3 regions of the Paenarthrobacter sp. TAF1 genome follow, and region 1 is predicted to be linked to each of the others. Evidence: riboswitches for the same ligand, from Rfam matches in the RefSeq annotation. Region 1 holds a riboswitch; each other region holds the start of a gene.
What was found. Region 1 has a riboswitch for glycine ahead of gcvP (aminomethyl-transferring glycine dehydrogenase). Riboswitches for the same ligand answer to the same signal wherever they lie in the genome.

Region 1 (9,975 bases):
CCCGGTTTCGCAGGGATTGAGAACGAACTTCTCTACGAACCCCAGACCACGCTGTTGTTTGGTGATGCCAAGGACTCGTTGACCAAGGTACTCGGCGCCGTAAAGGCACTGTAGCGTCATTAAGTTGTGGGCATGGATTAATTTGGCCGGGAATCGCGTCATGGACTGAGCCGTGGCAGCACACCTCCTGTACAGGGTTTGTAGAGGACGCGAGGAGTCGTCGGTTGAAACAGGGTGCGAAAGATTCGCTGTTCGGGGTCAGCTTTGATCGATCAGGGGGCAGACGGGTGTCCGACTGGAGATCACTCGTGGGTCAAACTGTCCAGGTCCTGAGCGGCAAGGAAGTGGTGGACGAGGGAGTCGTGGATGCGGTGACGTTCGATGGCAGCGTCCTGTGGCTCCGCCAGAAAGGTCCCATTGGTCGGCGGTTGGTGATGAAGGAACGCGGTGTGGCCGTCAAGGTCCGCATTCTCAAATAGGGGTTCGCTTCCTTCCCCAAGGTCCGGGCCCCGGCTTGCTGGCGGCAGGGGGTCTTTTCGACTCGGGGTCCACGTCCTAAAGTGAACGATAGGAAGTAACCTGTCCTTTCCGATCGCACCATGAACGAGGTTGAGCCATGACCGTGAAACTCAACAAGAAGGCATTCGAGAACGCGAAGCACCTGATCCGTGATGGCAAGGCCGTCAAAGACACCAGGGACGACTGGAGCGAGCATGCCCCTTCCACCGGGGATGAAAACTCGTTCCTGGACAAACACGGACATGCCGAATACTCAAAGTGGTTCCTCGGCGTGGACGACGAGCATCCGGATGACCAAAAGGGACATTACAAGTTCCCGATCGGTGACTTCAAGAAGGTCCACCGCTGTGCAGTGATCTCGGCGGAGAGCAGGGCGGGCCAATACGACTACGACGACATCCGTGATGCTCTGGGCAAATTGCTGGAGAAGATTGACGGCGACTAACCCACCGCGGGGGCCGACCCCGCGTTCCTCCCCGGTTGCTCCATGCCAGACCCAAGGGACTCCGCGTGTCGAATGAAAAACGCGGTGACGCCGGAGAAGCAACGGGGAAGGAACGCAGCGGAATCAGCCGCCGCCCGTCCTAGGAGGCCTTGGTTGCGGTAAACATCTGGCGCAGGGTGAAGAAGCATCCAAGGGCACCGAAGAGCAGCGCGAGCAGGAAGTCCTTCATGTATCCGCTGATGAACTCCGGGTTGTATGCGAGGTTGTTGGCCATCAGGGCCCAAGGTTCGGAATTCATGACCATGGCCAGGGGCTCGCGGCCGAGGAACTGGACAACGTCGAGCCACACGCCGCCGACGAATGACGACAGTGCCGTCACCACAGTTACGCCGACGACGATCCACACGCCTTTTCGGCTCAGGGCTCCCGCGCCAGCTACGTAGAATTTGGCGGCCATGACGGCGGCGGCAAATGTCACCAGGGAGGACATCCACCCGAGGCTCCATATGGCCATCCACAAGATAACGCCGATGGGCAGGGCAGCCAGTGCAAACAGGGCTCCGCGTCCCACGTCTTCGCGGGGAGTAACAGAGATGGGTTGGCCGTAGATTGCTTGGATGTGTTGGGCTTCCGGGTGCCATGCCGGAACGTCCGGGCCGGTCCCTTCGGGAAGCCGTACGCCGTACTGCGGTTCGGGTGTATTGGTGTTGTTCCCGGCAGTTTCGGGCGTGCCGGAGTGAGTGTTTTCAGACAAAGGTCCCCCATGGGAAAGATGCGAATGGTGGACAAATATTCGCACGTTGGAAGTCCAGGAGTGCCTCACGACACGAATCCTGCAGGCGACCGGGATACCGTCAGTCCCTCGCCGGGGTGGAGGGCAGGGCCGTAAGCCAGGATTTCGGCCAGCTCAGCCAAGCGATGGGCCCTCGCGGATTCGGCCGGAGTGAACGGCTCGCCCGGGCGGGAGAACACGAGTGGACCATGCCAAGCGGTGGGAACCTTCAGCACATCCGTGGAACCCACGACGGCGGTCGCGGCCCCGGGTGGCCGACGTGCCGGACTGTTGGGCACTACTTTTGCGGACAGCAGCTCAGCCAAGGCGTGTGGGAGCTCAGCAGGATTTCCGGCGACCCGGGCGGCCAGGCTCAGGGCCCTGGTTTGTCCGTCGGCCATGGCCAGCGCGGTGGTCGGCCAGACCTGGGACCCACGCCCGCCGCCGTCGTCCAATGCCTTCAGCAGTTCAACCTCGGTGACCTCGCCCGGGGCGGAGAGGACGAACTCGTCCATGACGCTGCCGTCAGGCCCGGCGCCGTCCATCGGATGAACGTGGATGCTCAGGATGTTGGTCTCCAGACGGGCGAGTGACTGGGTGATCCTCTGCAGGGATCCGGGTTGGTCCAGCACGAGGGTCCGCGCCCGCCACAGGGCAGGCGCCATGTTCAGCTTGTGCCGGTGGCGGAGTGCCGGGGCGTGCAACCAGCGCCTGAGGACCTTCGCGGCGGAGGGCTCGGCAACCCAGATCACCAGGACGGTCGCGGTCACGGTGAGCAGCAGGACCTTGGCCAGGTAGGGAAGATGGGTTTCCACCACAGCTGCATGGACCAGAAGTTCAATGGGAAGCATGACCGCGATGTTGGCCAGGGTCAGCCTGGCCTTGGGCGGTTCGGGCAGTTGGCCGCAGACATCGCACAGCAGGTCCGCGGTAACGGGGGTCCTCGGGTTGCGCTTCATGGTTTCATGCTGCCCCGCGCCTGTTTCGAACCCGTTGCTGGTGCGTCACGTTCCGGCTACTTCCGGGTAGCCGGCTGTTCCTGCCCGGTGAGTGGCCCATGTATCGGGGCGGACAAAAGTAAAGCCCGGCACTCCCTCAGGGGTAGTACCGGGCTCTACGTGGCCAAACGTGAAAGACCGCAACAACAGGGATGTGCGGCGGGCTGTCCTAGCGGATGGAGTCGTCGTCCAAGTCCCGGGCATTTCCGCGGGCGGCGGCTGCATCCTTCAAGAGGTCGCGGATCTCGGCAAGCAGCGCGGTGTCGGCCGGAAGCGGCTCTTCCTCGGGCTCCTCGGTGGAGAGGCGGTCCTTGACCAGTGAGTTGATCTTGTTCATGGGTGCCACGAAGATGAAGTAGACCACGGCTGCGGTGATCACAAAGGTCACGAGTGCGGTGAGCACGGCGCCGAAATCAACAAAGGTGGCGGGGTTGTTTTCCCAGATCTTGAAGCCCAGGCCTTCGGCGTTCATGCCGCCGGCGGCGGCAATCACCGGGTTGATGATGTGGTTGGTGAAAGCTCCGACGAGTGCGGTGAATGCACTGCCGATAACGACAGCGATAGCCAGTTCGATCACGTTTCCGCGAAGTATGAAGTCCTTGAAACCCTTAAACATGGATGGTCCTCCGGTTGGGTGCGTTGTCTGCCTCAGCAGGAATCAAACTACCATTCCGGTGTTTCCAGTGGGGGTCAAGTGACCAGGGAGGAAACTTGACCCCCACTCAGTGCGGGACGGCGCCCCTGAGGATCAGGCTGTAGCTTCTTCGAGTTCGAAGCCTGACACGCTGGCGCCCTTTCCCCGGTTGGCCATCAGGGCCAAGAGGTCAAACACCACAGTTGCTGCGGCAACACTGGTGATGTCGGCATGGTCATACGCCGGTGCCACTTCTACGACGTCGGCGCCCACGATGTTGATGCCGTTGAGTCCGCGGAGCAGTGCCAGGAGCTCCCGGGAATGCAGACCACCCATCTCCGGGGTGCCGGTGCCGGGTGCGTAGGACGGGTCCAGGACGTCGATGTCGATGGAAACGTAGACGGGGGTGTCGCCCAACCGCTGCCTGACCTGGTCGATCGCCGCCGGGACGCCTATGACGTCCAGGTCCGAGCAGCGAATGATTTGGAAACCGAACTCATGGTCGCGAAGGAAGTCGTTGCGGTCATACACAGGACCACGGATACCGACATGCATCGACTTGTCCTCGAGTAGCAAGCCCTCCTCGAACGCCCTCCGGAAGATGGTTCCGTGCGTGACCGGCTGGTCGAAATAGGTGTCCCAGGTGTCCAGGTGGGCATCGAAATGGAGTAGCGCCACTGGGCCGTGCACTTTGTTGAGCGCCTGCAACATGGGGAGCGCGATGGTGTGGTCGCCGCCGATGGAGATGAGTTTCCTGTCCTGGCTGATCAGCGGACGGGCTTGCTCCTCGATCTCGCGGATGGCACGGGCGATGTCATAAGGAGTGCAGGCGATATCCCCTGCATCCACGACCTGGACTTCGTTGACTGGCTCCACATCGAGCTCCGGGTGGTAACCAGGGCGCAGGAGGCGGGAGGCTTCGCGGACTGCGGCCGGACCAAACCGGGCCCCTGGGCGGTAGGAGGTACCGCCGTCGAACGGTACGCCGACGATGGCAATGTCGTAGTCGGGGACGCGGTCAATCTGCGGCAGACGGGCAAAGGTACCCAATCCTGCGAAGCGGGGAACCTTGGTGGCATCGACTGGTCCGACGGGCTGGTGAGTGGTCATGACAGGGATCCTTCGGTTACTTTATTCGGCTCCGGGGTGCCCGGATTCTTACGGGAGGTGAGTTCTGAAAGGGATTTGTTGGCCGTTTCCGGCGCGAGCAGGAAGGTCGCCACCAAACCGACCAGGGAGATCACGGCGCCGATGAGCAGGGAACCGGCGGCGCCGAAGCTCACTATTGCGATGGGCATCAGGTAAGTGCTGGCGGCAGATCCGATGCGGCTGATGGCGGTACCAAAACCCACTGCCGTTGCCCGCACTTCGGTGGGAAAGAGTTCGTTGGGGTAGACGACTTCGAGGAAGCTGGAGGCGCCGGAAGCCAAAGCGAATACGGCCAAGGCGATGAACAACGGCGCGGCCTGGACGTTGGGAATGAAAGCCGGGATGGCCAAGGCCACCACGATGACCCCGAAGCTCCAGAGAAGCAGCCGGCGTCGGCCGATTCTTTCCACCAGCCACAGTCCGGGGATGCCACCGACAACAAACAACATGGAAATCAAGAACGATCCTCCGTAGAGGTTGGCGTCTCCGTGCATTCCGAAGGATGCCAGAAGGTCAGGGGCGAAGGTGTACACAGCAAAGAGTGGGATCACCTGGGCTGTCCAGAAAATGGAAACAAACAACGTCCGCTTCCAGAACTGGCCCCGGAAAATGTCCAGGAACCTGCCTTGCTTCGCCGGTCCCTCGCTGTCGGAAGCGATATCAGCCAGCCCATACTGCTTTCCGTAGACCTTCTTGATGACTGCATCAGCCTCCTCACGGCGACCACGTGACAGCAGCCAGCGTGGCGACTCAGGTGTCCCGAGCCGGCACAACAGGGTGATGATGGCGAAGATCGCCGGGCTGGCGACCATCCAGCGCCAAGCGTCCGGTCCCATGTCGCGGAGCAGGAATCCGACGGCGTAGGCGACCGCTGCGCCAACAGCCCAGACCACAAAGGTGGCCCCAAGCAGGCGGCCGCGGTGCTTCTTGGGCAGGAACTCTGCCAGGAGCGACGTGGCGATGGGGTAGTCGGCGCCGATGGCCATCCCCAGGAAGAACCTGCACAGGACTACTTGCCAGACCTCAGTGGCAAAGCCGTTCAGCAGCGAGAAGACGGCCAGCGCTATGAGGTCGGCAATATACATTTTGTGGCGGCCGATCTTGTCCGTGAGCCACCCGAAGACGGCGCCGCCGAAGAAGATGCCTACCAGGCTGGCGGCACCGATCAGTCCAATTTCCCCGGTACTCAGCTGCAGTCCGGGGGTCATTGTGATCAGGGCGATGCCGATGATCGACAACGCGTAGCCATCGATGAACGGACCGCCGGAGGCGAAGAACGTCAGCTTTTTGTGGAAGGCGGTCAGTGGGGCATCGTCAATGAGGTTGCTTGTTGCGCTCATTGCAACCCTCTCTCGTGAGTGCTCTTGGGGAGCGGGGAAGTAGTCATTCAATTCTTGGGTGACCGGCGTCACTCCGACTATCCGTAGATCGACTACAAATGATTAAGTTGCATATACATTTGTCTAAACGGTGCTGGCGACCATCCGGCACACCCCGGGAGGCCAAAGCATGGCAATCACCGTCGCTGAACTCATTGCTGAGCCACAGCTCGGCCTGACGCTCCTCGCAGGCGCCGCAGGCCTCGACAACCGCATCACCTGGGCTCACACCTCGGACCTGCCCCGGCTCTGGGAGTGGGTCACGGGCGGCGAACTCATGATGACCAATGGTCTCTCGATTCCCGCCGACGCAGACGGGCAAGTGGCGCTCGCGGAGGCCCTGATGGACAGCGGTGCCAGCGCCCTGGCCATCGGAGAGAAGATGCACGCGCCGACCCTGACCGCGGAATTCCTGGCGGCGTGCGATCGGCTCCCCCTGCCCCTGGTCAACATTCCGTATCCGTTGCCGTTCATCGCGATCGCCAGGTCGGTTGCGGAGTCCTCGCTGCTCGAAGAGTCGCGTCGGCTCCGGCAGACGGCGCGCGTCTATGATCTGCTCCGCACCGCAGGTGCCTCCGAGGACCATTGGCAGAGCCTCGTACAGCGGCTGGCGACCGAGTTGGACGCGGACCTGTTCGTCGTGGATCGCCGCTGCCTCCATCCCTGGCACCCCGAAGGCGAGCCGCTTCCGGTCTTCCTCGCCGACGAGTGGGCTCCACTCTCCGGGCAGGTGTCGTTGGCGGGGAAGAACTTCCAGTGGCACCGCGTTCGGGGCAGGCACGTCCTGACCATGGATATCCCCACCCACGCGAATGCGCTCTTGGTAGTGTTGCCCAACGGCGAACCGCACCCGGACGCCGTCGTGCTCCTGCATGCGGCCACCGTGCTGGGACTGCAGCTTTCGCGCATCGTCCTGTCGCTGGAAGGCAGGCACCGCCTAGCGGGTGAGTTCTTGCTCCAGGCCATGGACGGGCGCTTGGGTGCGGCCGAGATAGAGAGCCGGCTCGCAGCTTTTGACGTTCCGCCACAGCGCTTCCTGCTCGCCTCGATCTCAGCGGACGGGTCCACAGCGGACGACGGCGACAGGCTGGCCAACGTGCACATCGAACTGTGGCGGCACGGGGTTGCGTCGGCGTCGTTGAAGCGGAACAACAGGTTCCATGTGGTGGTCCCTGCCGACGTGCCCGACGACGTCCTGGTGCATTGCGCCGGTGTGGATGCCGCGATCGGGATAAGTGCGCCGGCGGCCGTTGCGAATATCCAACGCGCGTTGCAGGAATCCCTCTGGGCGCTTGGTTCGGCCCGCGCCAACAAGCTGGGTGTGGCCCGTTATGCCCAGGGCCCGTCCTGGTTGGGCCTGACCAGTTTCGAGGAAGGGACCGCGTTGGTCCGGCGGCTCCTGGGCCCGGTTTTCGACTACGAGCAGAGCCAGGAAGGTGATCTCATTGTCACGTTGCGGACGTATTTGGACTCGCAGCGGTCCTGGCAAAAGACGGCGGCAACCCTGTTCACGCACCGGCAAACCATCATCTACCGGATCCGGAAAATCGGTGAGCTGACGGGCCTGGACATGGGTGAAACCTCCACGGTGGCCCAGCTCTGGTTCGCCCTTCAGATCCACGAGGCCATGCACGGGTAGGGGCCGCTTGCTTGCACTTTAGCGAAACCCCACGCTATGGTGTGAAGCGTGTCACTCGCGTGACGCAACGCTTTTGATCTGCGGCGGGAGAGCCCTGCCGGTACATCCAGTCAGGCGCCGTAGGAGCAAATCCTCCCCAGGAATCTCTCAGGCCCATGTACCGCCGCGGTTAGGCAACTCTGGAAAGCAGCTCGGTTAACCGGGCTCACCGACGGTGCAAGCAGGCAATCATTCCTGCGGAATCTCTCAGGTCCAATACAGAGCGGGGAGGAACCCACATCATCGTGGCGCTCAGTGGGCGCCTGAATCATGGAGTTCCTCTTGACTGTTCAATCAACCCCCACCGCTTTCGCGGACCGGCACATCGGCGCCCGGCGCCAAGCCGACGTTGACACCATGCTCAAGGCCATCGGCTACGACTCTGTCGACGGCCTGGTGGACGTCGCCGTCCCCGATTCCATCCGCCAGGACACGGCCCTGAAACTGCAGGATGCCCTCACCGAGGTGCAGGTCCTCGCCGAACTGCGGAAGCTCGCATCCAAGAACAAGACCGCGGTCCAGATGATCGGCCAGGGCTACTACGACACCGTCACGCCGCCGGTCATCCGCCGCAACATCCTGGAAGCTCCCGCGTGGTACACGGCCTACACGCCGTACCAGCCGGAAATTTCCCAGGGCCGCCTCGAAGCGCTCCTCAACTTCCAGACCATGGTGCAGGATCTCACCGGCCTTCCCGTGGCGAACGCTTCCCTGCTGGATGAAGCCACCGCCGTGGCCGAGGCCGTGCTGCTGATGCGCCGGGCCAACAAGAACAAGACGGCCAAGGATGGCAAGACTGTCCTGGACGCCGACCTCCTTCCGCAGACCATCGCCATCGTGAAGGGCCGTGCTGAGGCGCTGGGCTTCGAGGTGGAGGTCACGGACCTCTCCGCCGGTCTGCCCGACGGCGACATCAACGGCGTCGTCCTCCAGCAGCCTGGTGCTTCGGGCCGGGTTTTCGACCACTCCGGCGTCATTTCCGACGCGAAGGAACGCGGCGCACTGGTCACCGTGGCCGCGGATTTGCTGGCGCTCACCCTCATCACGCCCCCGGGCGAACAAGGTGCCGACGTCGCCGTCGGAACTGCTCAGCGCTTCGGTGTTCCGCTGTTCTTCGGCGGCCCGCACGCGGCCTACATGGCCGTGCGTGAAGGCATGGAGCGGACGCTCCCGGGCCGTATCGTCGGCGTCTCCAAGGACAACGCCGGCGTCCCCGCCTACCGCTTGGCGTTGCAGACCCGCGAGCAGCACATCCGCCGCGAAAAGGCCACGTCCAACATCTGCACGGCACAGGCCTTGCTCGCCATCGTGGCCTCCATGTACGCGGTCTACCACGGCCCTGAAGGCCTGAAGGCTATCGCCGAAACCGTCCACGGCCACGCCCGCACCCTCGCCACCACACTTGTGAAGGCTGGCCGCGAGCTCGTCTCAGATTCCTTCTTCGACACCCTCACCGTCCGCGTCCCCGGCAAGGCAGACAAGGTCATCGCCGCCGCCGAAGCCCGCGGCATCAACCTGCGGATCATCGACGCCGACACCGTGGGGGTCAGCGTTGATGAAACCACGACGCCGGAAGTCCTCTCCGCGGTAGCCGTCGCCTTTGGTGCCGGTCCGGTGGGGGACGCCTCCGGGTTCGAACTGCCCGAATCCGTAGTCCGCACCTCTGATTTCCTGCAGCACCCGGTGTTCAACACGCACCGTTCCGAGACGCAGCTGTTGCGCTATATCCGCAAGCTGTCCGACCGGGACCTCGCGCTGGACCGCACCATGATCCCGCTGGGCTCGTGCACCATGAAGCTGAACGCCACGGCCGAAATGGAAGCCATTTCCTGGCCGGAGTTCGCCTCGATCCACCCGTTCGCTCCGGACCACCAGACGGCCGGTTGGCGCGAACTGATCGAAGACCTGGAAGCCGACCTCACCGAGATCACCGGCTACGACCAGGTCTCCATTCAGCCTAACGCCGGTTCCCAGGGTGAGCTTGCCGGACTCCTGGCGATCCGCGGCTACCACCTCTCCCGTGGCGATGAGCAGCGCAACGTCTGCCTCATCCCGGCCTCGGCACACGGCACGAACGCTGCCTCGGCAGTGCTGGCCGGAATGAAGGTTGTCGTCGTGGCGACGGCATCCGATGGCACGATCGACCACGACGACCTGAAGGCCAAGATCGAGGCCAACAAGGACGCCCTGTCCTGCATCATGATCACGTACCCGTCCACGCACGGTGTGTACGACGCCGACGTCCGCGAAGTCTGCGATGCGGTCCACGAGGCCGGTGGCCAGGTGTACGTTGACGGCGCCAACCTCAACGCGCTGGTTGGCTTGGCCCAGCCGGGCAAGTTCGGTGGCGATGTCTCGCACCTTAACCTGCACAAGACCTTCTGCATCCCGCACGGCGGTG
Region 2 (9,975 bases), on a different contig from region 1:
AACCCGCAACGACGCCACCGAGTCCAGGACACCAGCGTCCTTCAACTCACCAGCGAACACAGCGGCGGCCCGCATCGGCCCCACCGTGTGGGAACTCGACGGACCAATGCCCACAGAGAACAGATCGAAAACACCAACAGCCATAGCCGGGATCCCTTTTATACAGCTTGAAACGGTCCGGCAGATGGTCCTGCCGGATGGCCTCCCCCGCTTGTGGCGGAAGACGACCGAAGCACGACGCCGGATGGCCCCCAAAGGCGGCAACCCGGCGTCGCAAATTATTCAGTTACTACAAACGCTACGCCCTGCACGCTCGTTCCGTGCCGGAGCGCGGACCTTAGGAGAGGTCGCCGCCGTTCTTGGAGGCGTATTCCTCTGCCGAGAGCAGCGGGCCGTCGGACTCAGCAGCGACCTTGAAGAGCCAGCCGGCGCCGTAGGGGTCGTTGTTGATCAGGGCCGGGTCCGAAACAACGGCGTCGTTGATTTCCGTGACCTCGCCGGTGACGGGCGAGTACAGGTCGGAGACGGACTTGGTGGACTCAACTTCGCCACAGGTCGCGCCTGCGGTCACAGTCGAACCGACCTCGGGCAGGTCAACGTACACAATGTCACCCAGTGCGTCGGTGGCAACCTCGGAGATCCCGACGGACACCGAGTTCCCCTCGCCGCGGGAGACCCACTCGTGCTCGTCGGAGTACTGAAGTTCGGGCGCTACTTTGGGCATTCTGTTTCCTTTACGTGGTCGAAATGAAAAACGTGGAGTTTTTGTACAGCTAATGCCTTTATAGCTGGGCTATGGGGTCATTAGCTGTACAAAAACTCGCTACTTTTGGCGCTTGTAGAAAGGCAGTGCGACGACTTCGAACGGCTCGCTCTTGCCACGCAGGTCAATGTCCAGCGCGGTTCCAAGCTCAGTGTGTTCGACGTCGACATATGCCAACGCTACCGGGTACCCGAGGGTCGGACTGGGCTGGCCGGAGGTCACTTCGCCGACTACCGCGCCATCCTTGAGGACCGGGTAGTGGCCGCGTCCCGCGCGACGCCCCAGGCCCTTGAGGCCCACGAGCTTGCGTCCCGTGGTGGAACCGGCACCGTCGGCCTTCAACGCAGCCAGTGCGTCCTTGCCAACGAAGTCACCTTCCTTGGACAGCGCCACCACGGCTCCGAGCCCTGCAGCGAAGGGGTTGCCTTCACGGGAGAGCTCGTTGCCGTAGAGCGGCATGCCGGCTTCCAGCCGCAGGGAATCGCGGGAGGCAAGGCCGGCCGGAACCAGTTCTCCTTCTTCGGCGACGGCGGCAATTGCCTGCCACAGCGCGGCAGCGGATTCGTTGGGAACGAAGATCTCGAAACCGTCCTCGCCCGTGTAGCCGGTGCGTGCCAGGAGAAGGTCCTGGCCGCTGCCTGCCACCAGGAAGGTCACCTCAACTGCGGCGTAGTACTTGAGCCCGGTGACCAGCGCGTGCTGGTCGGCCGGAACCAGGCGCAGCAGGATGGCTTCGGCGAGCGGACCCTGCACTGCGATCAGCGAGGTCCGGGCAGAGGCATCTTCAACCACCACGTCGAAACCGGCGGCGCGTTCAAGCAAAGCGTCAGCCACAACCTTGGCGTTGCCGGCGTTCGGCACCACCAGGAACTTGTCGGCACCACGGCGATAGGTAATGAGGTCGTCGATGATGCCGCCGTCTTCCTGGCAGATCAGCGAGTACTTGGCCTTGCCGTCCGCCATGGCCGAGATCTTGCCCACCAGGGCGTAGTCCAGGAAGGCTGCGGCTTCGGGGCCGGTGACCCAGACTTCGCCCATGTGGGAGAGGTCGAACAGGCCTGCGGACTTGCGGACCGCGTGGTGCTCGGCCAACTCGGAGGAGTACTTGAGCGGCATCTGCCAGCCACCGAAGTCGGTGAAGGACGCGCCGAGCTTCTTGTGCTCTTCGTAAAGGGCTGTGTAGTTCTCAGTCATGACGAGTCCTTAGTTTTCGAAGTCTTCGATCGGTGGGCAGGAGCAGACCAGGTTGCGGTCTCCAGCTGCGCCGTCGATGCGGCCAACGGGCGGGAAGTACTTGTCCTGCTTGAGGTGGTGGACCGGGAAAGCGGCCTGCTCGCGCGGGTACGCGCGGTCCCAATCGGAAGTTACGACGGCGGCAGCCGTGTGGGGCGCCCGGCGAAGCGGGGAATCCTGCACGGAGAAGTCGCCGTGGGCTACTTGGTCGATTTCCTTGCGGATGGTGATCATGGCTTCGATGAAGCGGTCAATCTCCACGAGGTCCTCGGACTCGGTGGGCTCCACCATCAAGGTACCCGCAACCGGGAAGGCCAGCGTGGGGGCGTGGAATCCGAAGTCGATGAGGCGCTTGGCCACATCCTCGGCCGTGACGCCGGTCTTAGCGGTCAGTTCACGCAGGTCCAGGATGCACTCGTGGGCCACGAGTCCGCCTTCACCTGTGTAGAGCACCGGGAAGTGCTCGTTGAGGCGCGATGCGATGTAGTTCGCAGCCAGCAGCGCGGACTTGGTGGCTTCGGTGAGGCCCTGGCCGCCCATGAGCTTCACGTACGCCCAGGAGATCGGAAGAACCCCGGCGGAACCGAAGCGGGAGGCCGAAATCGGGACATCGTTGCCTTCGGTCCAGGATGCCGCGTCACCGGGCATGAAAGGTGCGAGGTGTGCCTTGGCAGCAACCGGGCCAACGCCGGGTCCGCCGCCGCCGTGCGGGATGCAGAAGGTCTTGTGCAGGTTCAGGTGCGAGACGTCGCCGCCGAACTTGCCCGGCTGGGCCAGACCGACCAGCGCGTTGAGGTTGGCGCCGTCGATGTAAACCTGGCCGCCGGCCTCGTGGATGGCATCGCAGACTTCGCGGACGTCGGCGTCATACACGCCGTGCGTTGACGGGTAGGTGATCATGATGGCCGAAAGGGCGTCGCGGTGGGCTTCGATCTTGGCCTTCAGGTCAACGTGGTCGATGGTGCCATCAGGAGCAGTGGCCACCACCACGACCTTCATGCCGGCCAGCACTGCCGAGGCAGCGTTCGTGCCGTGCGCGGACGCCGGGATGAGGCAGACGTTGCGCTGGTCGTCGCCGTTGGACAGGTGGTAGCCGCGGATGGCCAGCAGGCCTGCGAGCTCGCCCTGGGAACCTGCGTTGGGCTGGATGGAGACTTGGTCGTAGCCGGTGATTTCGGTCAGCTGGGCTTCGAGGTCGCTGATGAGTTCACGCCAGCCCTCGGTCTGGGAATCCGGAGCGAACGGGTGGATCGAAGCGAACTCCGGCCACGAAATGGCTTCCATCTCGGCAGTGGCGTTGAGCTTCATGGTGCAGGAACCGAGCGGAATCATGGTGCGGTCCAGCGCGAGGTCCCGGTCGGAGAGCTTGCGGATGTAGCGCAGGAGCTGGGTTTCGGAGCGGTGGGTGTTGAACACCGGGTGCTGCATGAATGCGCTGGTGCGCTCAACGGAAGCCTCCAGCGCAAAGTCCTCGGCGGCATCGGTGACCGAAGCGCCAAAGACATCGAGCAGGCGGCCGACGATGTCGGACGTAGTCGTCTCATCAACGGAGATGCCAACAGTGTCAGCATCGATGCCGCGCAGGTTGATGCCCTTGGCCTCGGCGGCGGCGACGATCTCTGCTGCCTTGCCCGGGACGCGGACGGTGATGGTGTCGAAGAACGAACCGTGGAGGACCTCGACGCCGGCAGCCTTCAGGGACCCTGCGAGCGTGCGGGCGTGGCTGTGGGCGGTCTCGGCGATCGCTTTCAGGCCTTCGGGGCCGTGGTAGACGGCGTACATCGAAGCGACGATGGCCAGCAGCGCCTGCGCGGTGCAGATGTTGGACGTGGCCTTCTCGCGGCGGATGTGCTGTTCGCGGGTCTGCAGGGCCAGACGGTAGGCGGGGACACCGGCGTCGTCCTTGGAAACGCCCACCAGGCGGCCCGGCATGGAACGCTCGAGACCCTTCTGGACGGCCATGTAGGCCGCGTGCGGGCCGCCGAAGAAGAGCGGGACACCCAGGCGCTGGGCGGAACCCACGGCGATGTCAGCGCCCTGCTCACCCGGAGGGGTGATGAGCGTCAGGGAAAGGAGGTCGGCGGCAACGGTGACCAGTGCGCCGCGTTCCTTGGCCTCGGCAATGACGGCGGAGTGGTCGAAGACGCGGCCGGAAACACCGGGCTGCTGGAGGACGACGCCGTTGATGGCACCTTCCGGAAGGCCGGCTGAAAGATCGGCAACCTCAACCTCGAAGCCGAGGGCTTCAGCACGGCCCTTGACGATGGCGATGGTCTGCGGGAGGCAGTCTGCGTCGAGCACAGTCTTGCCGTCCTGCACGGCCTTGTTCTTGTTGGCGCGGCGCATCATGAGGACGGCCTCGGCCACGGCGGTTGCTTCGTCAAGCAGCGAGGCGTTGGCGATAGGCAGGCCAACGAGGTCCTGGACCATGGTCTGGAAATTCAGGAGTGCTTCAAGGCGGCCCTGCGAAATTTCAGGCTGGTACGGGGTGTAAGCGGTGTACCAGGCCGGGGACTCAAGGATGTTGCGGCGGATGACCGGCGGCGTGATGGTGTCGTAGTAGCCCTGGCCGATCATCTGGACCGCGGTCTTGTTCTTGGAGGCGAGCTTGCGCAGCTCGGCCAGGACCTCGACTTCGCTCAGCGCGTTCTGCAAGGTGAGGGCGACGTCCTGGCGGATGTCGTTCGGAACGGCAGTGTCGACCAGCGAGTCAACAGAGTCGTAGCCAACGGACTTGAGCGTGGTCTCAATGTCGGTCTGGCGGCGGGCGCCGATATGCCGATCGACGAAGGTGGTGGAGGCAGAACTAACCGTCACGAAGGAACTCCAGTACTTGGGCGGCGTTTGGGTACGCCACAGCGGCTCGGGTTCCTCCCCGCTCTGTATTGGACCTGAGAGTTTCCGCGTGTTGTCCGCACAACGAATCGCTTGCACCGTCGGTGAGCACAGCATCCCACGTCAATGGCGTGGAGTGCCTGCTGCTTTCCAGAGTTGCCTCGCCGCGGCGGTGCGTGGGCCTGAGAGATTCCTGGGGAGGGTTTGCTCCTACGGCGCCTGCATCACGTGCCTGCAGGACTCTCCCGCCGCAGATCAAAGGCATGTTCAGTTGTCTGTGGGCGCCACGCTGGGCACGCCACAAGGCTTAATTGTCCTACGTGCAAGGCCCTGCGGCAAATGGATGAGCAGTCACTTCCGCAGGCGGTCCAGGACCCCCAGCAGGATTTCGACGTCGGCCTCCCGGCCGGCGTTGCCGGCCCCCTGCCCGCCCTCGAACATCGCGTTGAAATAAAGGCCGTCGCCCATGTAGCTGACGGCCTTGGCGATCTCCGGTCCTACGTCTTCGGCCAGGACATCAAGCCACTGCTGCTGGATTCCTGCGAAGCGCCGCCGCGTTTCCTCATGGGCTACTTCAGCGAGCCTGGTGGCGGCAACGAATGCCCTGTCCATGGGGGTGTCAGCCCAGAGGGAGGACCGGATGAAGTAGGCGGCCGAACCGTCCGGCGCGGCCTTCATCTGCTCAATGTCTTCCTGCGCCAACTCGTCCAGGCGCTCCAGCAAGGCGCTGATCAGGGCTTCCTTGTTGGGGAAGTGATACAGCAGCCCGCCCTTGGAGACACCGGCCCTCTTGGCGACGGCATCCAGGGTAGCGGCCCGCTCCCCTACCTCGATCAGGAGGGATTCGTAGGCATCCAGGACGGCGTCCCGGGCAACTGGTTTTCGTGGCATGTGTACATCATTCCCTAAAGAATTGCGGGGGTTGAATTTGTAACTATACCGTCTGGACGGTACAGTAAGAGGCATGTTCTCGCCGTCCTCAACCCAAGCACCCCGTTCCGCCGCCCCCTTGACGGGCCCGGCTGCACCGTGGCGCGACTGGACGGCCTTGGCACTGCTGATGTTCCCGGTGCTGCTGGTGGCCGTCGATAACACCGCGCTCACTTTCGCCCTGCCGGAAATCGCCCGCTCCCTGGACGTGGGCGGCATACAGCTCCTGTGGATCGTTGACGCCTACCCGCTGGTGCTCGCTGCGCTCCTGGTCTCCATGGGCAACCTTGGTGACCGGGTCGGACGACGCCGGTTGCTTCTGATCGGCAGCACAGGCTTCGCGGCGGTTTCGGCTGCTACGGCATTCGCGCCGTCCGCGGAGTGGCTTATTGCCGGACGCGCTGCACTCGGCGTCTTCGGCGCCATGCTGATGCCATCCACGTTGTCCTTGATAAGGAACATCTTTACCGACCCCAACCGCCGTCGGCTCGCGATCGCTGTATGGGCTGCCGGATTCTCCGGCGGCGCAGCCCTCGGTCCCATCTTCGGCGGCTGGCTGGTGGAGCACTTCTGGTGGGGCGCCGTCTTCCTGGTAGCAGCATTCCTGCTTCTGCCGCTCCTTGCCTTTGGCCGGGTACTCATTCCCGAGTCCAAGGACGCCAACCCCGGCCGGGTGGATGTGTCCAGCATTGTCCTGTCCGCGGTCACCATGGCGCCCTTCGTTTACGGCATCAAGGAATTCGCGGTCCACGGCTTCGGTGCCTCAGCTGCTGCCTTCATGGGCTTTGGCCTGGTGATGGGCATTCTGTTCGTCCGCCGCCAGCAAAGGATCGAAAGCCCCATGCTGGATGTTTCCCTGTTCAAGAACAAGGTATTCAGCACGGCCATCGTGGCGAATGTTTTGTCCTTGTTCTCCATGACGGGGTTCATCTACTTCTTTGCCCAGCACCTGCAGCTGGTCGAAGGGCAGTCCCCCATGGAAGCCGGCATCGCCATGATCCCGGCCCTCCTGGCCACCGTCATCGCCGGCCTGCTCGTAGTACCGCTGGTCAAGAAAGTACGGCCCGGCTTCGTGGTGGCCGGCGGACTGACACTGAGCGCCATAGGCTACCTGGTGGCCGTCGTGGGTGACCACGGCAGCGGACCGGTGTTCCTCCTGTCAGCCCTGACGGTCCTGGCCGTCGGCGTGGGTGCAGCGGAGACCATCTCCAACGACCTCATCCTGGCGTCCGTGCCGGCAGACAAATCAGGGGCGGCCTCGGCCATCTCCGAGACCGGTTACGAACTCGGTTCCCTCCTGGGAACAGCCGTGCTCGGTTCAATCCTCACCGCGTCCTACCAGCACAACCTCGTCATTCCCGACGGCGTGCCCACAGAGGCGGCGAGGAAGTCCGGGGAGACTCTGGCAGGCGCGGTCGACGCGGCATCCGGGCTCCCCACCCAGTTGTCGGAGGCACTGACCACCGCCGCGCGGATAGCCTTCGACTCAGGCGTCCACATCACCGCGGCGATTGGGCTGGTACTGATGGCCGGAGCAGCAGTGATGGCCGCCGTCGTACTGCGCAAGGTTCCCAAAGCGCAGTAAGGGAAGCTACACGGCTTCCGTGGGTGCCGCCTTCTTGTCGACGTCGGCGGTCAGTTGGTCGATACGCTCCAGGGCATCGCCGAGCCGGCCGACCGTTGTCCACAGGCAGGGCTGCTGCTCCCTGACCTCCTCGAGGGAAGTCCCCGCGGAGGTCAGGGAAGCGAGGTCGAAGCTCACGTTGGTCCTCGCCCCCGCTATGGCCGCCCGCAGCGCACCGAAACCCACCACGACGTCGGCAACGAGGGCCGGGTTCCCGTGGGAAGCGAGCCAGCCGAGGTCTTCAATGGCGTCGATGGCCCGTTCACCCAGGACGGCGGATGCCTTGGCTGCGTCCACGGAGGCTTGGTGGATGGCTTCTTCGCGTTCCGGTCCGGGGTCGAGGCGGAAAGCAGCTCCGAAGGCGTTGGAGGCAGATGCGTCCTCGTCCGCGAGCCGGAGAGCCGCTTCCCTGAGCTCATGGGCCCTGGCATGGATAGCGGAAAGCTCGTCACGCTGCTGCCCCTCGGCTTCCGTGTACCCGGCCACCATTGACGTCAAGGCAGCCGCAATGGATAGCATCACCCCGGTGCCGGCGCCGCCCCCGGGCGAGCCGCTCGACTCTGCCAGGGCTGCGGTCCAGTCCTCAACCGTGGAGTGCTGCGTGGTGGCGGGTTCGGAATTCGTCATGCCATCAAGTGTGCCGTGACAGCCAGGTTCGCACACACAGGGTTCGCACAAAGCGGATGGATACACTGGCCGGACCGAAGGCGTCGAACGAAGGGTAAACCCATGACCATTGACCTCGAAGAGCTTTACAAGGACCTGCACGCCCACCCGGAGCTGTCCTTCCAGGAGACCAGGACCGCCGGGATCGCAGCCGGGCACCTGGAGAATCTTGGCTTCACCGTCCACCGCAACATCGGCAAGACCGGCGTGGTGGGCATCCTTGAGAACGGAGCCGGGCCGGTCGTCATGCTCCGGGCCGACATGGACGCCCTCCCGGTCAAAGAGTCAACGGGACTGGACTACGCAAGTACTGCCATGGGTGTCGATCCTGACGGAAATGATGTTCCGGTCATGCATGCGTGCGGACACGATGTCCATGTCAGCTGCCTCGTGGGAGCAGCAGAAGCGTTGGCCGGACAACGTGACCGGTGGCAAGGCACACTGATCGTCGTGTTCCAGCCCGCCGAGGAATGGGGTGGCGGTGCGCAGGCGATGGTTGGCGACGGCCTCTATGACGTCGTGCCGAAGCCCGATGTAGTGCTCGGACAGCATGTGGCCCCCTTCCCCGCCGGATGGTTCGGCATCCGGGCCGGCGTCACCATGGCCTCCGCAGACTCCCTCAACATCACCCTGCACGGCCGCGGCGGGCACGGATCGCGCCCGGAAACCACCATTGATCCGGTGGTGATGGCCGCCGCTGCCACCATCCGCCTGCAGGGCATCGTGTCGCGCGAACTCGCCGCCAGCGACTCCGCTGTGGTCACCGTAGGACAGATCCACTCCGGTACCAAGAACAACATCATCCCCGAGACGGCAACCCTCGGCCTCAGTGTCCGCACCTTCAGCGATTCCACCAGGGACAAAATCCTCGGTTCGATTGAGCGCATTGTGCACGGGGAATCAGCGGCATCCGGCGCCCCCAAGGACCCGGAGATCCATTTCGAAGAGCACTTCCCGCTGACAGTTAACGACGAGTCGGCAGCAGGCAGGATTACAGCGGCCTTCAAGGCCAGGTTCGGCGAGGCACAGGTCATTGATCCCGGGCCCGTATCCGGCAGCGAAGACGTAGGAGCCTTGGCAAAGGGCGCCGACGCGCCGTTGGTGTTTTGGTTCCTCGGCGGCGCCGACCCTGCCCTGTTCCGCGAATGGGCGACGACGGGGCGCCTCCCCGAAGATATTCCCTCGAACCACTCGCCCTACTTCGCGCCCCTGATCCAGCCCACGCTGGCCAAGGGAACGGAAGCATTGGTCACAGCCGCTCTGGAGTACCTCGGTTCAACAGGCGGAAACAACTAGCCTGCGCGTGGACGGGCACACGGGAAAGGCGCCGGCAGACCGGCGCCTTTTTCGTGATCTTCTACTCGTTCCAGTCCAGGCGGGGCCTAGACCTTCTCGTGGATGCGGTCAACCTTCGGTTCGTAAACCACAGGTTCCCTGCGACGGCGTGCCAGGAAAGTCCAGAGTGTCCCTTCCGATGCCTGGCGGGTCTCCGCCGGGGCAACCGGTTCCTTCCTGGCCTCTTCAGTTGTGGTCTCGGGCTTGCGCGCGGAGTCCTTCTTCGTGCGCCGCTCGAAGTCGTCATAGTACGCGTAGCACATACAACCTCCCTTAGTGGCGTTCTTTAATAGTCCTCGCACTCCGGCCGCACGTCGACCACTTTTTTGCAGGGTTTCCGTTCAGCTTGTGGTGGTCACCGGGCGAGGCTGGACAGCCGCGCAACGTCCACCGCCAATCTGGTTTCCTCCGCCACCAGGTGGGCGTTGATGGCGGCCCCGGCCATGACGCCCGAAGCGGCCGACGCCATGACCTGTCCCATAAGGTCCGCGACATTGCCCGCAGCCCAGACGCCGGGAACCGCGGTGGCCCCGCCCATGGGATTCACTTCCACGTGGTGCCCTACTCCCATGGGGTGTTCCACCACCGG
Region 3 (9,975 bases), on a different contig from region 1:
GCACCGCGTTCATCTACAAGAAGGCCGCTGCCGAGCCCGTGGGCGAGTCCATCATCCACAACGACACCGTGGCTTTCGCAAGTGCCCGCAAGCCGCTGGCACAGGTATTCAAGCCGGTGGGCGCTGCCGACGACAAGAAGTTCATAGCAATCGTGAACCACTTCAAGTCCAAGGGTTCCGCGGCCACCCCGGACGATACCGACAAGGGCCAGGGTGCCTCAAACATCGCCCGCACCAGGCAGGCCGAATCGTTGCTCGCATTCTCCAAGGACCTGCAGGCTTCCAAGGGCACGGATAAGGTCTTCCTCATCGGTGACTTCAACGCCTACGCCAAGGAAGATCCCATCAACGTCCTGACGGGCGCCGGCTACACCGACCTTGAGGCCGGCACCGGCAAACACTCCTACCTGTTCGGTGGCTTGGTGGGTTCGCTTGACCACATCCTCGCTTCCCCGGCGGCTGCGGAAAAAGTCACCGGGACCGACATCTGGAACATCAACTCCGTAGAGTCCGTCGCGCTGGAATACAGCAGGTATAACAACAACGTGACCAACTACTACGCCGCGGACGAATTCCGGGCCAGCGACCACGACCCCGTGGTGGTTGGACTGAACCTGACTCCCGACGCACCGGCCACCGTTGACCTGCAGTTCCTGGGCATCAACGACTTCCACGGCCGCATCGACACCAACACCGTGCTCTTCGCAGGAACCGTGGAGAAACTCCGTGCCGCTGCAGCACCGGGCGCAACGGCGTTCATCTCCGCTGGTGACAACATCGGCGCTTCCTTGTTCGCGTCGTCAGTGGCGAAGGACCAGCCCACCATCGACGTCCTCAACGCGCTGGAGCTGCAGGCTTCCGCTGTGGGCAACCACGAGTTCGACGGCGGTTGGCAGGACTTGCGCGATCGAGTCATCGCCGGAGGAACCAACGCGAAGTTCGCCTACTTGGGTGCGAACGTCTACCAGAAGGGCACCACCACCCCGGTCCTGCCGGAGTACAAGGTACTGGACATGAACGGGATGCGCGTGGCCGTGATCGGCACCGTCACCCAGGAAGTTCCCTCCTTGGTAACTCCGGCCGGAATTGCCGATCTTGAGTTCGGGGACCCCGTGGAAGCCATCAACCGGGTGGCGGCAAAAATCAAGGCTGAGAACCAAGCAGACCTGATCATTGTGGAGAACCACGACGGCGCCGCTTCCGGCACGCCCGAAGGCGCCACTTTGGAACAGGAAGTCGCAGCAGGCGGACCGTTCGCCAAACTGGTCAACGAAACCACTCCTGACGTCGCTGCCATCTTCACCGGCCACACGCACAAGGAGTACGCCTGGGACGCACCGGTCCTGGACGCCAACGGCCAGCCCACAGGCAAGACCCGGCCGATCGTGCAGACCGGCAACTACGGCGAAAACGTGGGCAGCGTGACGCTCACGGTAGACACCGCAAGCAAGTCCGTCACCGCCTACAAGGCCGCCGTGGTGGACCGGACGACCGATACCGCCGAGAGCCTCGTGGCCAACTACCCGCGGGTGGCGGCAGTGAAGACCATCGTGGACAAGGCCCTTGCCCAGGCTGCCGAGATCGGCAACCAGCCCGTGGGTGCAGTGACCGCTGATATCACCACCGCCTTCACCCCGGACCCCGCCGGCGGGGCTCCCAAGCGTGACGACCGCGCGAGCGAGTCCACGCTGGGAAACCTGGTGGCGGACTCACTGGTGGACACGCTCAAGGCGCCTGAACTGGGCTCGGCGGAGATCGGCGTCGTAAATCCCGGCGGCCTGCGCAACGAGCTCTATTACGCACCGGACGGCACCATCACCTACGCCGAGGCCAACGCGGTGTTGCCGTTCGTGAACAACCTCTGGACTACGTCCCTGACCGGCACGCAGTTCAAGACACTTCTTGAACAGCAGTGGCAGACCAACCCGGACGGCACTGTTCCCAGCCGCCCGTACCAGCAGCTGGGTCTGTCCAAGAACGTCAACTACACCTATGACGCCGCCCGCCCTGCAGGTGACCGCATCACCGGCATCTGGGTGAACGGCGCCGTGATCGACCCCGCCAAGCAGTACAGGATCGGCACCTTCAGCTTCCTGGCAACCGGCGGTGACAACTTCCGGGTCTTCAAGGAAGGCAGCAACACCAAGGACACCGGCCTGGTGGACCGTGATGCGTGGATCAAGTACCTGCGCGAACACAACCCGGTGTCCCCGGACTTCGGGCGCCGTTCGGTTGCCGTCGCCAACTCGACGGCGGCCCAGGTGAAGTCCGGTGAGCCAATCACCCTGGCTGTTTCCAAGCTGAACCTGACGTCGATCGGCAGCCCGGCCAACGCCTCGCTGAACGCCGTCTTCGTGGACAGCAAGGGCGCCGCTGTGGCGCTCGGTTCCGTGCCGGTGACGGCAGGCGCGGCCACGGTGAACCTCAAGGTTCCCGCGGCGGCAGCTGCAGGTACCGGCACCCTGGTGCTGACCGCCGTCGAAAGTGGAACGGTGGTGAAGGCTCTGATCACTGTGGCGGACAGCGGACCGCAACCGCCCCAGTGCACCCCACCCACCAAGCCGTCCAAGTGGTACGACATCGTGGGCTGGCTGCGGTATGCCTTCGCTTGGTTGGACTACCAGAAGTGCTTGAGGGGCTGACCACTCCCGGCAAAAGCAACATAAGCAGGGCCCTTCACGCAGCCAGCGTGAAGGGCCCTGCTTTTGCGTTCGGGAAGCCTACTTGGTGGCCGGCTCCGGCTCGGCCGTCCTCTCAGCATCCCGCTGCAATTCGGCCTGGAACGCCGCGTAGCGTGCCAGGTGCGCGGGCCGGCGCCGAAGGATGATCCACGCGACCCCCAGAATCACAAACCACACTGGGGTGGCGAGCAAGGCAATCAGGGTGTCCGGCTGGGTGGTAAGGGCCCACAGCACGAAAGCGAAGAACGCGAACACCACCCACACCATCACCACGCCACCGGGCATCTTGAACGCTGACGACTCGTGCAGGTGTGGCCGGCGCTTCCTGAAGGCAAGGTAGCTGGCCAGGATGATCGACCAAACGAACACGAAGCACACCGCGGACACTGTGGTCACCATGTCGAAGGCCTTGCCAACGTCCTGGCCGGCGTACATGAGCACGACGCCGGACAGCAGCAGGACGCAGGACAGGAACAGGGCGTTGCGGGGTACTTTGCGTCCGGAGAGGGCGCCAAACACCTTAGGCGCGTCGCCCTCCTGGGCGAGACCAAACACCATGCGGGACGTGGAATAGATGCCGGAGTTGGCAGAGGACATGGCCGATGTCAGCACCACGAGGTTGACGATGGTGGCCGCTGCGCCGAGGCCTGCCAGGGAAAACATCGCGATAAACGGGCTGTGGCCGGCGGCGAACTGCGTCCACGGTGTGACGGACATGAGGATGATGAGGGCACCGACGTAGAACAGCAGAACCCGGATGGGGATCGAGTTGATGGCCTTGGGGAGGTTCTTCTCCGGGTCCTTGGCTTCGGCAGCGGTGGTGCCCACCAGTTCGATGCCCACGAACGCGAACACGGCGATCTGGAAACCGGCCACGAAGCCCATGAACTCGTTCGGGAAGAAGCCGCCATAGCTCCACAGGTTGGAGAAACCGGCCGGACCGGCGTCGGACTCGAAGCCGCTGAAGATCATGAACAGGCCAACAATGATGAGCGCAGCGATGGCCACGATCTTGATGAGCGCGAACCAGAACTCCGTCTCACCGAAGGCCTTCACGGTGGCCAGGTTCAGGAGCAGGAGAATGCCGATGGTGATGAGTCCCGGAACCCACAAGGGCAGGGAAGGCCACAATTCCTTGGAGTAGCCGGCGATGGCGATCACGTCGGCGATCCCGGTGATGACCCAGCAGAACCAGTAGGTCCAGCCGGTGAAGAACCCGGCCCAAGGGCCCAGGAGGTCGGCGGCGAAATCGCTGAAGGACTTGTAGTTCAGGTTGCTGAGGAGCAGTTCGCCCATGGCACGCATGACGAAGAACAGCATGAAGCCGATGATCATGTATACAAAAATGACGGATGGGCCGGCTGCGGAAATGGTCTTTCCCGAGCCCATGAAAAGGCCGGTGCCAATCGCTCCACCGATGGCTATGAGCTGGATGTGGCGGTTGCTGAGCTGGCGTTCGAGATGGGGTGAACCGGCACTCGCGGAAGGATGAATCGTCAAAGGAACTCCGTCGTTCAGGCGGCACAAGGTGCCGCATTGATTCGGGTTCCTCCCCGCTCTGTACGTGGACCTGAGAGTTTCCGCGGGCATGGGCCTGCTTGCACCTTCGGTGAGTCCGGTGTGGCCGGACTGCTTTCCAGAGTTGCCTCGCCGCGGCGGTACATGGGCCTGAGAGATTCCTGGGGAGGGTTTGCTCCTACGGCGCCTGACGGGATGTACCGGCAGGACTCTCCCGCCGCAGATCAAAAGCGCGCACACCCTTGCGGGTGATGCAGCTCACACAGTAACGAAGGCTGGCAGGCAACGCAAGCCTGTGACGGCTAGAGGCCCAGGATGCTGCGGGCGATCTCGTCAGCGTCGCGCAAGGTCCGCTGGCCGCTGGCATAGGCCCGCCCGGAGCGGGGACGGGCTTCGGCGGCAATGGCATTGCCCCACTGCGACGCGGACAACTGCAAGCCCAGAACGTACATGTTTTCCGTGATGGATCCGTTGGCGGCAATGGGACGGTAAGGGTGCGGCTCAACGTCCAGGCCGGTGGTTTGCATGGGCGTCCCCTCCACACTCATCATGATCTTGGTCCGCACCAGGCCGTCGGCCATGAGCTGCTCGAGCAGCGGAGAAATGTTGATGCCCACCCTGTTGGCGGGTGACATCGCTTCGATCAGGGTGCGTGCTTCAGCGGGTCCCTCGTGGACCCAGGGTGACGCCGCCCGGAACACTTTGGCGCCACGATCGACGCTGAACTTGGGGTCCGGTCCCACAAAACTCACGACGCCGGCACGCGCCAAGGCGGCCAGCTGCTCCGAACGCAGCGCAGGAGGTCCGCTGGCCAACCCTTCGACAAACGACTCGAACCAGCCGCGCAGCCCTGCCAGCCAGGACTCGTCGGTGATGCCGCCGTCGGCTACAACGGTCTTGAGGATGGCACGGCCGGTGTGGAGCGCGCCGATGGCCATCTTCACGGGGTCCGATTCGCCCAGCGCCGAACGCCGCGCGTCGTCGTCCAGGTACGCGGTGATCGCAGCATCCAGGTCACGCCGTGACGCGAACGTCCGGCCTGCCAACGGCGCCGCGAGCCCGCGCAGGTTCAAACGCCGTGATGCCGCCACATGCTTTTCAACCAGGACCTCCACGTCGCTTTCCCAGTTTGCCGTGGTGTGGGCATGCGGTTGGAGCGCGTCTTCGAGGTCGGCCAGGAACTGCGCCGGGTCCTTGATCGCGGCCGGCTGGGACCGGGCCAGCGTCGAGTAGTAGGCCCACAGCGCGTCCCGGTGCAGCAAGGGCCACAGGTCATGGTCGAAGCCGGGCTGGATGCCTGCGGCCCGGAACCGGTCCACTGCGTCCTCGGTCAGGTAGCGCATGGTGATGCTGCGCGGGTAATAGCCCTCCAAACCGGCCTTCGCCCGGTACGGCGTTCCCCTGCGTGACGCGGCGATGATCCTGGGCTCCCGGCCCGAGGCCCGGTACTCCAACACCCCGGCACCGGGCGCTCCGGCTTCAAGGAACTTGCCGCCGCGGCCTTCGGTCAGCTGGCCCATCACATCAAAGAAGTTCAAGCCCATGCCGCGGACAAGAACCGGCTCATTGTCCGGCACAACCTGCCAGTCAACGTCGGCGGGCGGTGCCGGCGGGAAGTACAGCAGGCCCAACTCGTCAGCTGCGCGCTTGAATGATTTCTGCTCCGGATTCAGCCGTGATTCGATGTGCCCCAGAGCCAGCACCACCGAATCGACGGTGAGCGTGCCGCCGTCGGCCAGTTCGACGTCGAACATCCCGTCCACGGGCCGCGCCGCAACGGCGAGCGTTTCATGGAAGGTGACTTCCACGCCGTCGGGCTTCCGCTCCAGCAACCCGGCCAGGGTTTGGCGCAGGTACCGCCCGTACAGCGCACGGCTGGGGAAATCGTGGGACTCGAGCGTGGCCAGCTCTGCCATTTCGGCGTCGTTCAGCCCGGCACCGTCGCGACGCCGGGCCTCGCGCCACTGGTCGAAGGAACCACCCGCCAACGGTGCCGCCAATCCGGAATCCTCGGGGATGAGGGTGGGATAGAACGACTGGGTGTTCATCAGGTAGAGGCGCGACTGTTCCGGCTGCCACACGTGTCCGGAGCCGGCGGGGTACGGATCCACCACATGGACCTGCAGGGCGGCGCCTTCAGCTCTCTTCGCAGCCCAATTCGCGAGCAACCGTTCGAGGACACTGGTGCCCCGAGGGCCTGCCCCCACAAGGGCAACACGGTTGATTTGGGATTTAGCCACGCTCCAGCCTAACTTCTGCGTGACTTGCTTACCGTCGAAGTGTGTTGCTTGGATGGGGCGATGACCACCACAGAAGCTGATCCGTCGCCACTTTCCGGGAATGACACCGCGCCGGCCTCCGGACCGCGCCACGCGGCGGAGTCCGCACCTGAGCCCACGGATGAAAACGCCTGGCTTGAGGACATCCACGGCGAAGAGCAGTTGGCCTGGGTCAGGGAACAGAACGCCCGCACCGAGGAACTGCTCGAAGACGCCGATTACGCGGCGGTCGAGTCCGGCATCCTGGAAGTCCTGGACTCCACGGACCGGATTGCCATGGTCAACAAACGCGGCGATTTCTACTACAACTTCTGGAAGGACCAGGAGCACCCCAAGGGCCTTTGGCGCCGCACCACCTGGGAGAGCTACCTCACCGAGGATCCCGAGTGGGATGTACTGCTCGACGTCGATGCCCTTGCCGCTGCTGAAGGTGTTGAGTGGGTGTTCCACGGTGCCGGTTTCCTCCGTCCTTCGGACGGCGCAGAGTACCGCTTTGCCATGGTTTCGCTCTCCCCCGACGGGGGCGACGCCGACCGCCACCGCGAGTTCGACGTCGAAACGCGAACCTTCGTGGACCCGGCAGCAGGTGGCTTCGACATTCCCACAGCCAAAGGCAACATCAGCTGGTTGGATGCCGACACCCTTCTCGTGTCCAGCACAGCTGAAGGCTTGCCCGCCACGTCGTCCTCCTATGCACGGACCGGCGTCAAGCTTCGCCGCGGGCAGTCGCTCGCGGACGCTGAGCGCCTGTTCGAAATTCCGGAGAACCACATGCTGGCCACGGTGGCGCACGATTCCACCCCCGGTTTCGAGCGAACCTTCGCCGTTGACTACATCGATTTCTACAACCGCAGTACGTGGCTGCTGCGCGACGACTCGTGGGTGGCCATTGACGTGCCCACCGATGTCAACATCAGCGTCCACCGCGATTGGCTGCTTTTCCGCCCCCAGGGCGACTGGGAAGCAGCGGGGGTCACGTACCCGGCCGGCTCCCTGCTGGCCGCAGATTTCGAAAGCTACCTGGCTGGCCCGGCTGAGTTGCTGGTCCTGTTCACCCCTGATGCGCACACGTCATTGCAGTCCTGGAGCTGGACCAAGGATTACCTGCTGCTGAACCTCCTCCGGGACGTCTCCTCCGAGATCAGGGTCCTGGATCCGTCGGCTGTTGACGCCTCAGGCTCGTGGGCCTCCACCGTCCTGGACGCCTGCCCTCCCCTGCATGACGTCAATGCCTACGCCGTGGATGATGAGGACGTCTCCGACTCCGGAGCCGGGAACGACTTCTGGTTGGTGGCCACAGGCTTCACGACACCCACCACTTTGACCCGGGGTACGCTTTCGCCTGCAGCAGCGCAGGACGCGGCCGACGGTGGCGTGGCCGACGGTGGCGTGGTGAGCCGGCACACCGAGGTGAAGCGGTCGCCGTCGTTCTTCAACGAAGCCGCCTACGAGGTCCAGCAGCACTTCGCGGTTTCCTTGGATGGCACCAAGGTTCCGTACTTCCAGGTGGCCTCCAAGGACCTGGTACTGGACGGGGAGAACCCCACCCAGCTCTCCGGCTACGGCGGGTTCGAAGTTTCCCGTACCCCGGCGTACAGCGGGACGATCGGGCGCGCCTGGCTGGAGCGCCGTACTGCGGGCATAGCGTCCGACGACGGGGCTGCCGCCCACTCACGCGGCGGCGTGTACGTGGTTGCCAACATCCGCGGCGGCGGGGAGTATGGCCCCTCGTGGCACCGTGCAGCACTCCAGGAGAACCGTCACCGTGCCTACGAGGACTTCGCCGCAGTAGCCAAGGACCTGATCTCGCGTGGCGTGACCAGTCGTCGTCGCCTGGGCTGCGTCGGCGGCTCCAATGGTGGCCTGCTGGTGGGCAACATGCTGACCCAGTACCCGGAACTGTTTGGCGCTGTCTCCTGTGGTGTGCCCCTCCTGGACATGCGCCGGTACACCAAGCTCTCGGCGGGCTACTCCTGGATTGCCGAGTACGGTGACCCGGATGTGCCGGAACAATGGGATTTCATCCGGACGTTCTCGCCGTACCACCTGCTTCGGGACGGCGTGGAGTACCCCGAAACCTTCATCTGGACGGCAACCTCTGACGACCGGGTGGGGCCGGTGCAGGCCCGGAAGATGGCGGCACGGATGCAGGCCATGGGGATTCCGAACGTCTGGTTCCACGAAGCCCTCGAAGGTGGGCACGCGGGAGCCTCGGACAACCGGCAGGCTGCAGCACTGCAGGCACGGAGCAACCACTTCCTGTGGGTTTCCCTGGCCGGAAGCAACTGACGCCTGTTTCGATGGTTCCCTGCGCACAAGGCCACGCGCACGGCACGAATAGCAGCGGAACATCGAAACGGACACCCGGCTCTGGCGTGTTTTGCGCTGGACGGCAGGTTCTGCGTATCCTTGGTGGGCTAGCAATAGCAAAGGGAGACGTGCCAGAGCGGCCGAATGGGCTTCACTGCTAATGAAGTGTGGGGCACAACTCCACCGGGGGTTCAAATCCCCCCGTCTCCGCGAACAGGCCCCGGTTTTCGAACCGGGGCCTTTTGCGTTTAAGCGAGCCAATGGCCGTGGCAGCGCCCGTGGCAGCGCCAGCGACCAAGCCGGGACGCCCGCCGGCAGGGTTCAGGCGCGCTTTGCCCCGGCTGAGGTACCGCTGACCTCGGCTCCTGCGTGACGGTGGAGGGTCAGGCTGTCCACCGTACTGATGAGCATCAGGACGGCCATGGCGATGAAAGCACCCTTGTATGCCCCCACCTGGTCCGTCCCGAAAAGACCCGTGGCTTCGAAGAGGCGCAGGAACAAAGCTCCCACCGCGATCCCGGCCGCGGCTGCCAACTGAACGAGGGTTGCCGAGATGGCGTTGGCCGAGGGCAGCTGCCCCGGGACGATGTCCGCATATTGCACCGAAGCGTAGGCGGAAAAACCAATGGAGCGGAAGGCTCCGCTGAACAGCAGCAAAGCGAAAATCAGCGGTTCCGGTGTTTGGGCGTCAAGGAACGCGCACAAAGCGAACGTTACGGCGGAAGCGAACGACGCGAAGACAAGCACGGCTTTGAACCCGAAGCGCCTGATTAGCGGCGTGGTGGCAGGTTTGATCCCGATATTGCCGACGAAGACTGCCGCCACCATGACGCCGGCCTTCAGCGGGTCCCAGCCGAATCCATCCTGGAACATCAGGGGCAACAAGAAGGGGACCGAACTGATGGTCAGCCGGTAGATGAAGCCACCGGTTGAGGTCGCCCGGAAAGTCCTGGTACCGAAGACGCTGAGGTTGAACAGCGGAACTTTTGCTTTCCCCATCCACCAGACCGCCCCTGCCAAGGACAGCACTCCGGCGGTTACCACCACTACAGCGAGGACATTGGATGCATGGCCGCCCAAGGTTTCCAGCCCCACCACCAACGCCCCGACGCCAAGGGTGGTCAGCATCAGCCCGAACCAGTCAAGGCGGCGCTTTCCATCGAATTGCGTCCGAGGCACCAGCCGAA

Region 2: it holds a riboswitch for glycine, as region 1 does, so the genes downstream of both, gcvP (aminomethyl-transferring glycine dehydrogenase) here and gcvP (aminomethyl-transferring glycine dehydrogenase) in region 1, are expected to answer to the same signal.
Region 3: it holds a riboswitch for glycine, as region 1 does, so the genes downstream of both, cycA (D-serine/D-alanine/glycine transporter) here and gcvP (aminomethyl-transferring glycine dehydrogenase) in region 1, are expected to answer to the same signal.

What each region holds. Positions count from the first base shown of each region.
Region 1 covers NZ_JBFRDO010000017.1:78,683-88,657, reverse strand. Annotated here, with positions in the region: gene AB4Y81_RS18065 (NAD(P)(+) transhydrogenase (Re/Si-specific) subunit beta) at 1-114, shown strand, start outside; gene AB4Y81_RS18060 (hypothetical protein) at 309-479, shown strand; gene AB4Y81_RS18055 (hypothetical protein) at 617-964, shown strand; gene AB4Y81_RS18050 (hypothetical protein) at 1,104-1,718, opposite strand; gene AB4Y81_RS18045 (amino acid-binding protein) at 1,784-2,695, opposite strand; gene mscL (large conductance mechanosensitive channel protein MscL) at 2,904-3,350, opposite strand; gene speB (agmatinase) at 3,483-4,478, opposite strand; gene AB4Y81_RS18030 (MFS transporter) at 4,475-5,857, opposite strand; gene AB4Y81_RS18025 (PucR family transcriptional regulator) at 6,027-7,535, shown strand; glycine riboswitch at 7,610-7,708, shown strand; gene gcvP (aminomethyl-transferring glycine dehydrogenase) at 7,857-9,975, shown strand, end outside.
Region 2 covers NZ_JBFRDO010000025.1:24,749-34,723, reverse strand. Annotated here, with positions in the region: partial or broken gene AB4Y81_RS20030 (serine dehydratase beta chain) at 1-144, opposite strand, end outside; gene gcvH (glycine cleavage system protein GcvH) at 338-724, opposite strand; gene gcvT (glycine cleavage system aminomethyltransferase GcvT) at 824-1,957, opposite strand; gene gcvP (aminomethyl-transferring glycine dehydrogenase) at 1,967-4,813, opposite strand; glycine riboswitch at 4,992-5,089, opposite strand; gene AB4Y81_RS20010 (TetR/AcrR family transcriptional regulator) at 5,183-5,722, opposite strand; gene AB4Y81_RS20005 (MFS transporter) at 5,796-7,346, shown strand; gene AB4Y81_RS20000 (cyclodeaminase/cyclohydrolase family protein) at 7,353-8,012, opposite strand; gene AB4Y81_RS19995 (amidohydrolase) at 8,115-9,347, shown strand; gene AB4Y81_RS19990 (hypothetical protein) at 9,434-9,649, opposite strand; gene AB4Y81_RS19985 (NAD(P)/FAD-dependent oxidoreductase) at 9,742-9,975, opposite strand, start outside.
Region 3 covers NZ_JBFRDO010000008.1:47,765-57,739, forward strand. Annotated here, with positions in the region: gene AB4Y81_RS12580 (ExeM/NucH family extracellular endonuclease) at 1-2,642, shown strand, start outside; gene cycA (D-serine/D-alanine/glycine transporter) at 2,721-4,181, opposite strand; glycine riboswitch at 4,328-4,426, opposite strand; gene AB4Y81_RS12590 (FAD/NAD(P)-binding protein) at 4,502-6,439, opposite strand; gene AB4Y81_RS12595 (prolyl oligopeptidase family serine peptidase) at 6,500-8,767, shown strand; tRNA gene AB4Y81_RS12600 (tRNA-Ser) at 8,911-8,998, shown strand; gene AB4Y81_RS12605 (MFS transporter) at 9,110-9,975, opposite strand, start outside.